One region of the Peribacillus sp. NPDC058075 genome, then DNA from elsewhere that is predicted to be linked to it. Evidence: riboswitches for the same ligand, from Rfam matches in the RefSeq annotation. Region 1 holds a riboswitch; each other region holds the start of a gene.

Region 1 (2,263 bases):
AATACGGCGCCGACCGATGCTCCTGATGAAATGCCTAATGTGTAAGGATCAGCGAGCGGGTTCCGGAGCAGCCCTTGAAATGCCGCGCCCGCAATCGCAAGCGATGCCCCGACCAAACCCGCAAGCAATACACGCGGCAAGCGGATGTTCATCACGATATTCGTCAGCATCACATCCGGATCAGCAGAAATCGGCAAATGAAAGATCTCCTTGCCGATTATTTGTAAAAGTACGGGAATCGGTACTGACACCGAACCAAAGGAAATGCCTATCGTCATTGCGAATAACAAAATAAACAACGCAATTAAATAAGCAAACGTCCATTTAGTTGTTAAATTGGTTCGGATAGACTGATTTGGCAAGTTCCTCTACTCCCTCTATCAAGCGTGGACCGGAACGGGTCACCAAGTCAGAATGGACATCAAAGACTTGGCCATTCTTAATGGCATTTACATCTTGCCATCCTTTTCGGCCCTTCACTTCACTTACTGCGTCTTTCGTATAATAACCATATGTTGTAATGATGACATCCGGATTTGCAGCAATCATCGACTCTTCATCAATTTTTGCCCAACCGTCCAATTCAGCAGCAGCATTATCAGCTGAAATAATTTGAAGCATCTCATTCATGAAAGTATTTTTTCCCGGTGTGTATATTTCAGGTGACGGCGAAACTTCCACTAAAACGGTCTTCCTATCCTCTTCCTTTACGGATTTGGCCTTTTCCTCGATATCCTTGAGCTTCGTTTTCATATCCGCAACGATTTCGTTTGCCTTATCATGTTCGCCCGTTGCCTTTCCAATCATTTCAATAGACTCATAGACTTGATCAAAGCTTTGTGCATCATTGACTACGAGGACATCTATTCCAGCATCCTTAAGCTGCTGTAAACCCTCATTCGAATTATGGGCACTTGATGCATGGGCAAGAACAAGGTCAGGCTTCATGGAGACAATCAGCTCCGTGTTCATTTCCATTCCGCCGACTTTTTCTATATCTTTCGTTTCTTCCGGGTAATTATCATTGTCGGAAACACCAATGACCTTTTTACCCAAACCAAGAGCAAAGACCACTTCCGTATTACTTGGTATCAATGAAACGATTTTCTTCGGTTTTTGTTCTATCGTTACTTTCTCCCCAGTTGCATCTTTAATCGTAATCGGGAAAGCTTCGTGTTGAGCATGATTCGTTTGCTGCTTTTCTTTTCCTTCATCAGTAGTGTCACTGCAGCCGACCATCATGCCTGCAACAAGCAACATCAACAGTATCAGACCAAAAATTTTCTTCATTTTCATTCCCCACAATCTTTTTATTTAATTTCTTTCCACCTAATAATCCCGGAAGATGCCCCAAAACAAAAAGCACCTCCCGTTAAACGGAAGGTGCTTGTATGGCAACAATTTCATTACGGACTTCTTTAGGGTCTGCCACACACCTTCCCATCCGCGTAGGTTACAGGTGTACGAATTTTGGCAGGTCTCCTGGCTCATGGTCATCGTCAACGGCACCTTCCCATATCTCATACAGTGGTACACAGCCGTCAGCTCCCATATACAGTGGCGGGACCGCGCTGGCATTTCACCAGCTTCCCTTTTAAGTCATTACGACACCAAATCGTTCGTATGTATATAATTTTCACTGCCTTCATTATACACCATGTAAGAATCGATTATTATATGATTTTTCTGAACAAGTTCGAAATGTGCCATCCACCTTCAATGATTAGAGGCATTTTCAACCAGTGACGCAAACCCATCGACTGATAACCCGGGTGAAATCCGAACCCGATGCAGGGCTTGCATCCCTTGCTCCCTTGAAGCTCCCCCAGGTTCGGTCGTGACTGCCATCTTGTATCCAGCTTCTTCTGACAGCCCGAGAGTCTCTTCGTTATATCGGCCAACCGGATAAGAAAGCACTGTCGTGTCCTGGTCGAGAATACGGTCGATTAGCTCCTTCGACTGGACCATTTCAGCCTCTTGCTGCTCTGCCGTCATGCGGTTCAGCTCCAAATGTTTGATAGTATGGCTTTCGATCGAAATCCCATTCCTGCTCATCTCCACCATTTGATTTTCAGTCAGGTGATGACCTTTATCAATGGACTTCCCGATCATGAAGACAGTTGCTTTCATATCATTTTCTTTTAATATCGGGAAAGCCTCCGTGTAGTTATCTGTATAGCCATCATCAAAAGTAAGCCAGACGCACTTCTCACTTGGCATCCGATTCTCGGTTAAAACGAGGAATGCTTCTTCAGGGGATAAT
Region 2 (2,263 bases), on a different contig from region 1:
CGCTGATGCGGCTTCAATGTTTGCTTTTCCGAATTCAAAGTATATTTTCTCTGATAGCCTCTTGGTGTGATGATTTTGTCATCATATAAAAAGGTGGATGAGTTACCGATGATGACGGTGGTCAACATTCCAATATCGTGATTCAACATTTCCTGCAAATTGGTTATGACAATATCCTGCCTGTCGCGATAAGCACTTTTCACCAACCCGACAGGTGTATCGGGCGAACGGTAGCGAAGGAGAATTTTCTGTGTTTCAACAATTTGCCGGGTCCGCCTGCCGCTGCGCGGATTATAAAGTGCAATGACAAAGTCTGCCATCGCAGCCGCTTCAACCCTTTTAGCAATCAGTTCCCAAGGGGTTAAATGATCACTGAGGCTGATCGTACATGAATCGTGCATGACTGGTGCCCCAAGTAAAGACGCACATGAGTTGATGGCAGAAATGCCAGGAATGACTTCAATGCCCACTCCAGTTTCTTCTTTCCAGCCTTTTTCAATCAATACTTCATAAACCAACCCTGCCATCCCGTAAACTCCGGCATCCCCACTGGAAATCACCGCCACTTTCTTTCCCAGCTCCGCTTGTTTCACTGCTTCCTGTGCACGTGATACCTCTTCTGTCATCCCCGTACTAATGATCGTTTGATCTGTAAGCAGCCCCTGAATGAGTTCAACATAAGTTTTATAACCAATGATGTAATCACTTTCTTGAAGGGCTTCGACGGCACGTTTGGTAATGTGTTCAAAATTCCCGGGCCCAAAGCCCACGATGAATAATTTACCGTTTGTACTCATTAAGACATCTCCTTTTACGCTTTGTTCTTTGAAATACCCGTATGAGCAGGAAAATCTGGATTAGGTGTCATTTCCCCATCATTGAATTGATAGATCATCTGTGAAACAAACTCACCTTCATCGATATTACTGACGATCTGCCGACCGAAATCAGCCGTTTCCACTCGATACCAGTTTCCTTGCGGATAGGCAATCACAACGCAGGCATCCTTACATCTTCCGTTACAGCGTGTCCTGGTTGTATGGATTTTCAGATCCAAGCCTTTTGAAGTAATTTCATCGCGAATCGCTTGGGTTACTTCTTCCCCGCCCTTTTTCATGCAGCTGCTTCCATTACAAATCAACAGATGTGTATGTGTACCCTTCAAGTTCCAAGTAGTCATCTTCTTCCTCCTGCGTTCAGGGAAAAGGCAAAATAAAAAACCTTAACATAAGAGTCAAGGTTTAAAAAAACTATATGAATGAGGAGCCAAAGGCAAGCATGCCAAATCCTCCCAAAATCGTCATAGTCCTTCTACCTTTCCCTCCGAAAAGTATCATGCAATTTTAAAAGCAGGTTTCCTGGCTTACGCTTCATTTTACTTTGTCCCTTCCCGGCAACAATGCCAGTGGCTATCGACAATTTCATCAGCGTTTACAGTAGCGGGGGCTGCATCGGATTTTCACCGATTTCCCTATTATCCCTTGCTTATTGACACAAGGGCACTTTTAAAATGAATTATTTGGTTTTATTATACATTTCTAACTAACTTAATCTATCATATAACAACTTTTTCAAAATTCAATAGTTTATTCCGACTGTTTAGAAAAGTTTAATCGTGTAAAACCAGTTAAAATCCTTTCCTTGCAACAAACTTCGTCCGAAAAAAAAAGATAGTGTAGCTGGAATTATTTCTTTATGGTACACTATACAAGAAAATTTTCAAAATAATTACATAAGTTTCATGGTGTTGAATTTCTCGGAATTCAGCTTAAAAGGGAAGCCGGTGAAAATCCGGTGCGGTCCCGCCACTGTAAAGGGAAGTCCTATTACTTTAACTTTAATCCACTGTCAAATGAGATGGGAAGGATGTAATGGGATGATGATCCAAAGCCAGGAGACCTGCCATGAAGCGTGAAACTGTTTCAGCCTACGAGGATGGGCGTGCGGATCAGGCAGAATGGCCCATGGTTGGTTCATGCTGCAAAATTCCTGTTCATTACGCACTTCTTTCCTTTGAGAGAAGTGCTTTTTATGTTGGGCGCTGCTTTTCTTCTCAAGATTGATCAGAAAAATTTAAAAGTGTTGAAAGGAGAAAGAATGAAAAGAACCAATTGGAAAATCATTTATTTTGTCATCTTACTGCTTTTTGTCCCGAACCGGGCAATGGCCATGCATATCATGGAGGGCTTTTTACCCATTGAATGGGCTATATTCTGGTGGGCTTTGACGCTTCCATTTTTAATCTTGGGTTACCGGTCCATTA
Region 3 (2,263 bases), on a different contig from region 1:
GTAGGTGATTTGAACAATAAAGAATCGGAAATGATGGCAGACAGCATAAGACCTGCGATTGCTTTAGGAACTTCAATGCCGTTTTCTTTATAAATTTTATTTAAAATGGTTGCCGTACAGCCAACTGGTTCCGCACGGTAATATAAAGGATCGCTCGTTTCGAAGTTAGCGATACGGTGATGGTCGATAACTTCCAACACACGGACTTGGTCAATATCTTCAGCACTTTGCTGGCGTTCGTTATGATCGACCAAGATTACGCCATCAGCTTCCCCTGCAACTTTTTCCACAAGACGGGGAGCATCGAATTTGAATTGGTCCAATGCATATTGAGTTTCACCATTCACTTCACCCAGACGAACTGGTTCAGCGTTGATACCTAACTGCTTTTTCAGGTCTGCATAAGCGATTGCCGAACAGATTGTGTCTGTATCCGGGTTTTTATGTCCAAAAACTAATATTTTTTCCAAGATTTTATCCCCTTTTTCATAAATATTTTTCCGTGAATCCCCTCACCGCAATAAGGGAGAGCCAACTTTACTAGACACTTTATTTTAACACAAAATCGCGTAAAATCAGCGCTTGAATTATCCATTCCCCAATAAAATCTTTCATTACTTCACCCTCTGCCATCACTTTGTCAATAGATAAGGGTTGGTTTTTTTCAAATATATTAGTTGAATTATGATCGTATATGGCTTACGATAATATAAGCAGAAATACTAGATATTGATTACATAAACAACACCAATAACTATATATAGAATTTATTATAATCCAAGGTGCCAGTGATGGCTGAAAAGGGAATCCGGTGTAAACCCGGAACTGTCCCCGCAACTGTAAATGTGACGAAATGAGAAACCCACTGTATAGATCTCTATACGGGAAGGACTCAAAGTAGGATGATCATGAGTCAGGAGACCTGCCTTGAATTTTTCACGTTTCTTATTCTTCGGGGATTGAGATGATGAAACGATAGTATAACGGCTATTTTTTCATGGCTCCTTTATTCTATCGTTTGATCCGCTCAATTCTTTGGGCGGTTTTTTTATTTTAGCGGAAGTTAACAAGGAGGATTATTCATGACTCAAACATATAACTCTACCATAAGTGAAAATGACACAGAAACGAAATCCATCCAGCTTGAGATGTTATCGAAGGAATTCGAAGGCCGTCTCGATATGGAAAAGTTCAAAAAGCGTTTTACAAAATGGCTGGATCGCAAAAGTGACTCAACCGAAGAACAGGCATCAAAAAAACTGATTCAGCTCGCTCTTGAAGGTGTGGATATCGATGCTCCGGATTGGACATTCGTTGCTGCAGCAGAACTGTTGAATACAATGTATAGGGATGCACAAGCCAATCGAGGTTATGAAGGCAAGAGTTATGGGCCGTTCTATGAGCTGATCACAGAACTCTCCCATCTCTCGGAAGGTCAGCGTTATCCAATTTATAAACCCGAACTGCTATCTTCCTATACAAAAGCGGAAATTGAGGAATTGGGTTCGATGATCGACCCGGAAAAAGATAAATTATTCTCTTACATAGGCATCTACTTATTGAACGACCGCTATCTGGCCCGCCCAAAAAAGGACAAGGTCTACGAACTGCCGCAAGAACGTTTCATGATCATCGCGATGGAAATCATGCGAATGGAAAAAACGGAGCACCGCCTGCAACTTATAAAAGAAGCATACTGGGCCATGTCCAACCTTTATATGACCGTTGCGACTCCCACACTCTCCAATGCAGGTAAAACACATGGACAGTTAAGCTCTTGCTTTATCGACGCAATTGAAGATTCCATTGACGGCATCTATCTATCAAACTACGATGCAGCAAAAGTATCTAAATTCGGCGGCGGTGTCGGCCTTTACGTTGGTAAGGTTCGCTCGCTTGGTTCCGATATCCGGGGTTTCTCTGGAAACAGTTCCGGCACGACGCCCTGGATTCGACTATTCAACCAGACAGCTGTAAGTGTCGATCAATTGGGTCAACGTAAAGGGGCCATCGCGATTTACTTGGATGCCTGGCATAAAGATATCATGAGCTTCCTCGATTTAAAGACACAAAACGGGGATGACAGATTGAAAGCCCATGATATTTTTACAGGCGTATGCATACCGGATTTATTCATGGAGGCTGTACGCGACAGAAAAGAATGGTATCTTTTCGATCCGCATACCGTTAAGCAAACCCTCGGATTTTCACTTGAAGATCTTTATGACGAGAAGAAAGGCGAAGGAAGCTTCAGGAATCATTA

Evidence for each region. Region 1 has a riboswitch for cobalamin ahead of ACFVS1_RS20050 (ABC transporter substrate-binding protein). Riboswitches for the same ligand answer to the same signal wherever they lie in the genome.
Region 2: another riboswitch for cobalamin. It lies ahead of ACFVS1_RS10550 ((2Fe-2S) ferredoxin domain-containing protein); the one in region 1 lies ahead of ACFVS1_RS20050 (ABC transporter substrate-binding protein).
Region 3: another riboswitch for cobalamin. It lies ahead of ACFVS1_RS16490 (ribonucleoside-diphosphate reductase subunit alpha); the one in region 1 lies ahead of ACFVS1_RS20050 (ABC transporter substrate-binding protein).

The regions. Positions count from the first base shown of each region.
Region 1 covers NZ_JBHVSL010000002.1:475,245-477,507, forward strand. The annotation lists gene ACFVS1_RS20045 (FecCD family ABC transporter permease) at 1-362, opposite strand, end outside; gene ACFVS1_RS20050 (ABC transporter substrate-binding protein) at 325-1,290, opposite strand; cobalamin riboswitch at 1,456-1,628, opposite strand; gene ACFVS1_RS20055 (polysaccharide deacetylase family protein) at 1,717-2,263, opposite strand, start outside.
Region 2 covers NZ_JBHVSL010000001.1:2,127,422-2,129,684, forward strand. The annotation lists gene cobJ (precorrin-3B C(17)-methyltransferase) at 1-797, opposite strand, end outside; gene ACFVS1_RS10550 ((2Fe-2S) ferredoxin domain-containing protein) at 812-1,180, opposite strand; cobalamin riboswitch at 1,332-1,522, opposite strand; cobalamin riboswitch at 1,726-1,921, shown strand; gene ACFVS1_RS10555 (hypothetical protein) at 1,905-2,063, shown strand; gene ACFVS1_RS10560 (energy-coupling factor ABC transporter permease) at 2,098-2,263, shown strand, end outside.
Region 3 covers NZ_JBHVSL010000001.1:3,320,801-3,323,063, forward strand. The annotation lists gene ACFVS1_RS16485 (manganese-dependent inorganic pyrophosphatase) at 1-470, opposite strand, end outside; cobalamin riboswitch at 764-944, shown strand; gene ACFVS1_RS16490 (ribonucleoside-diphosphate reductase subunit alpha) at 1,083-2,263, shown strand, end outside.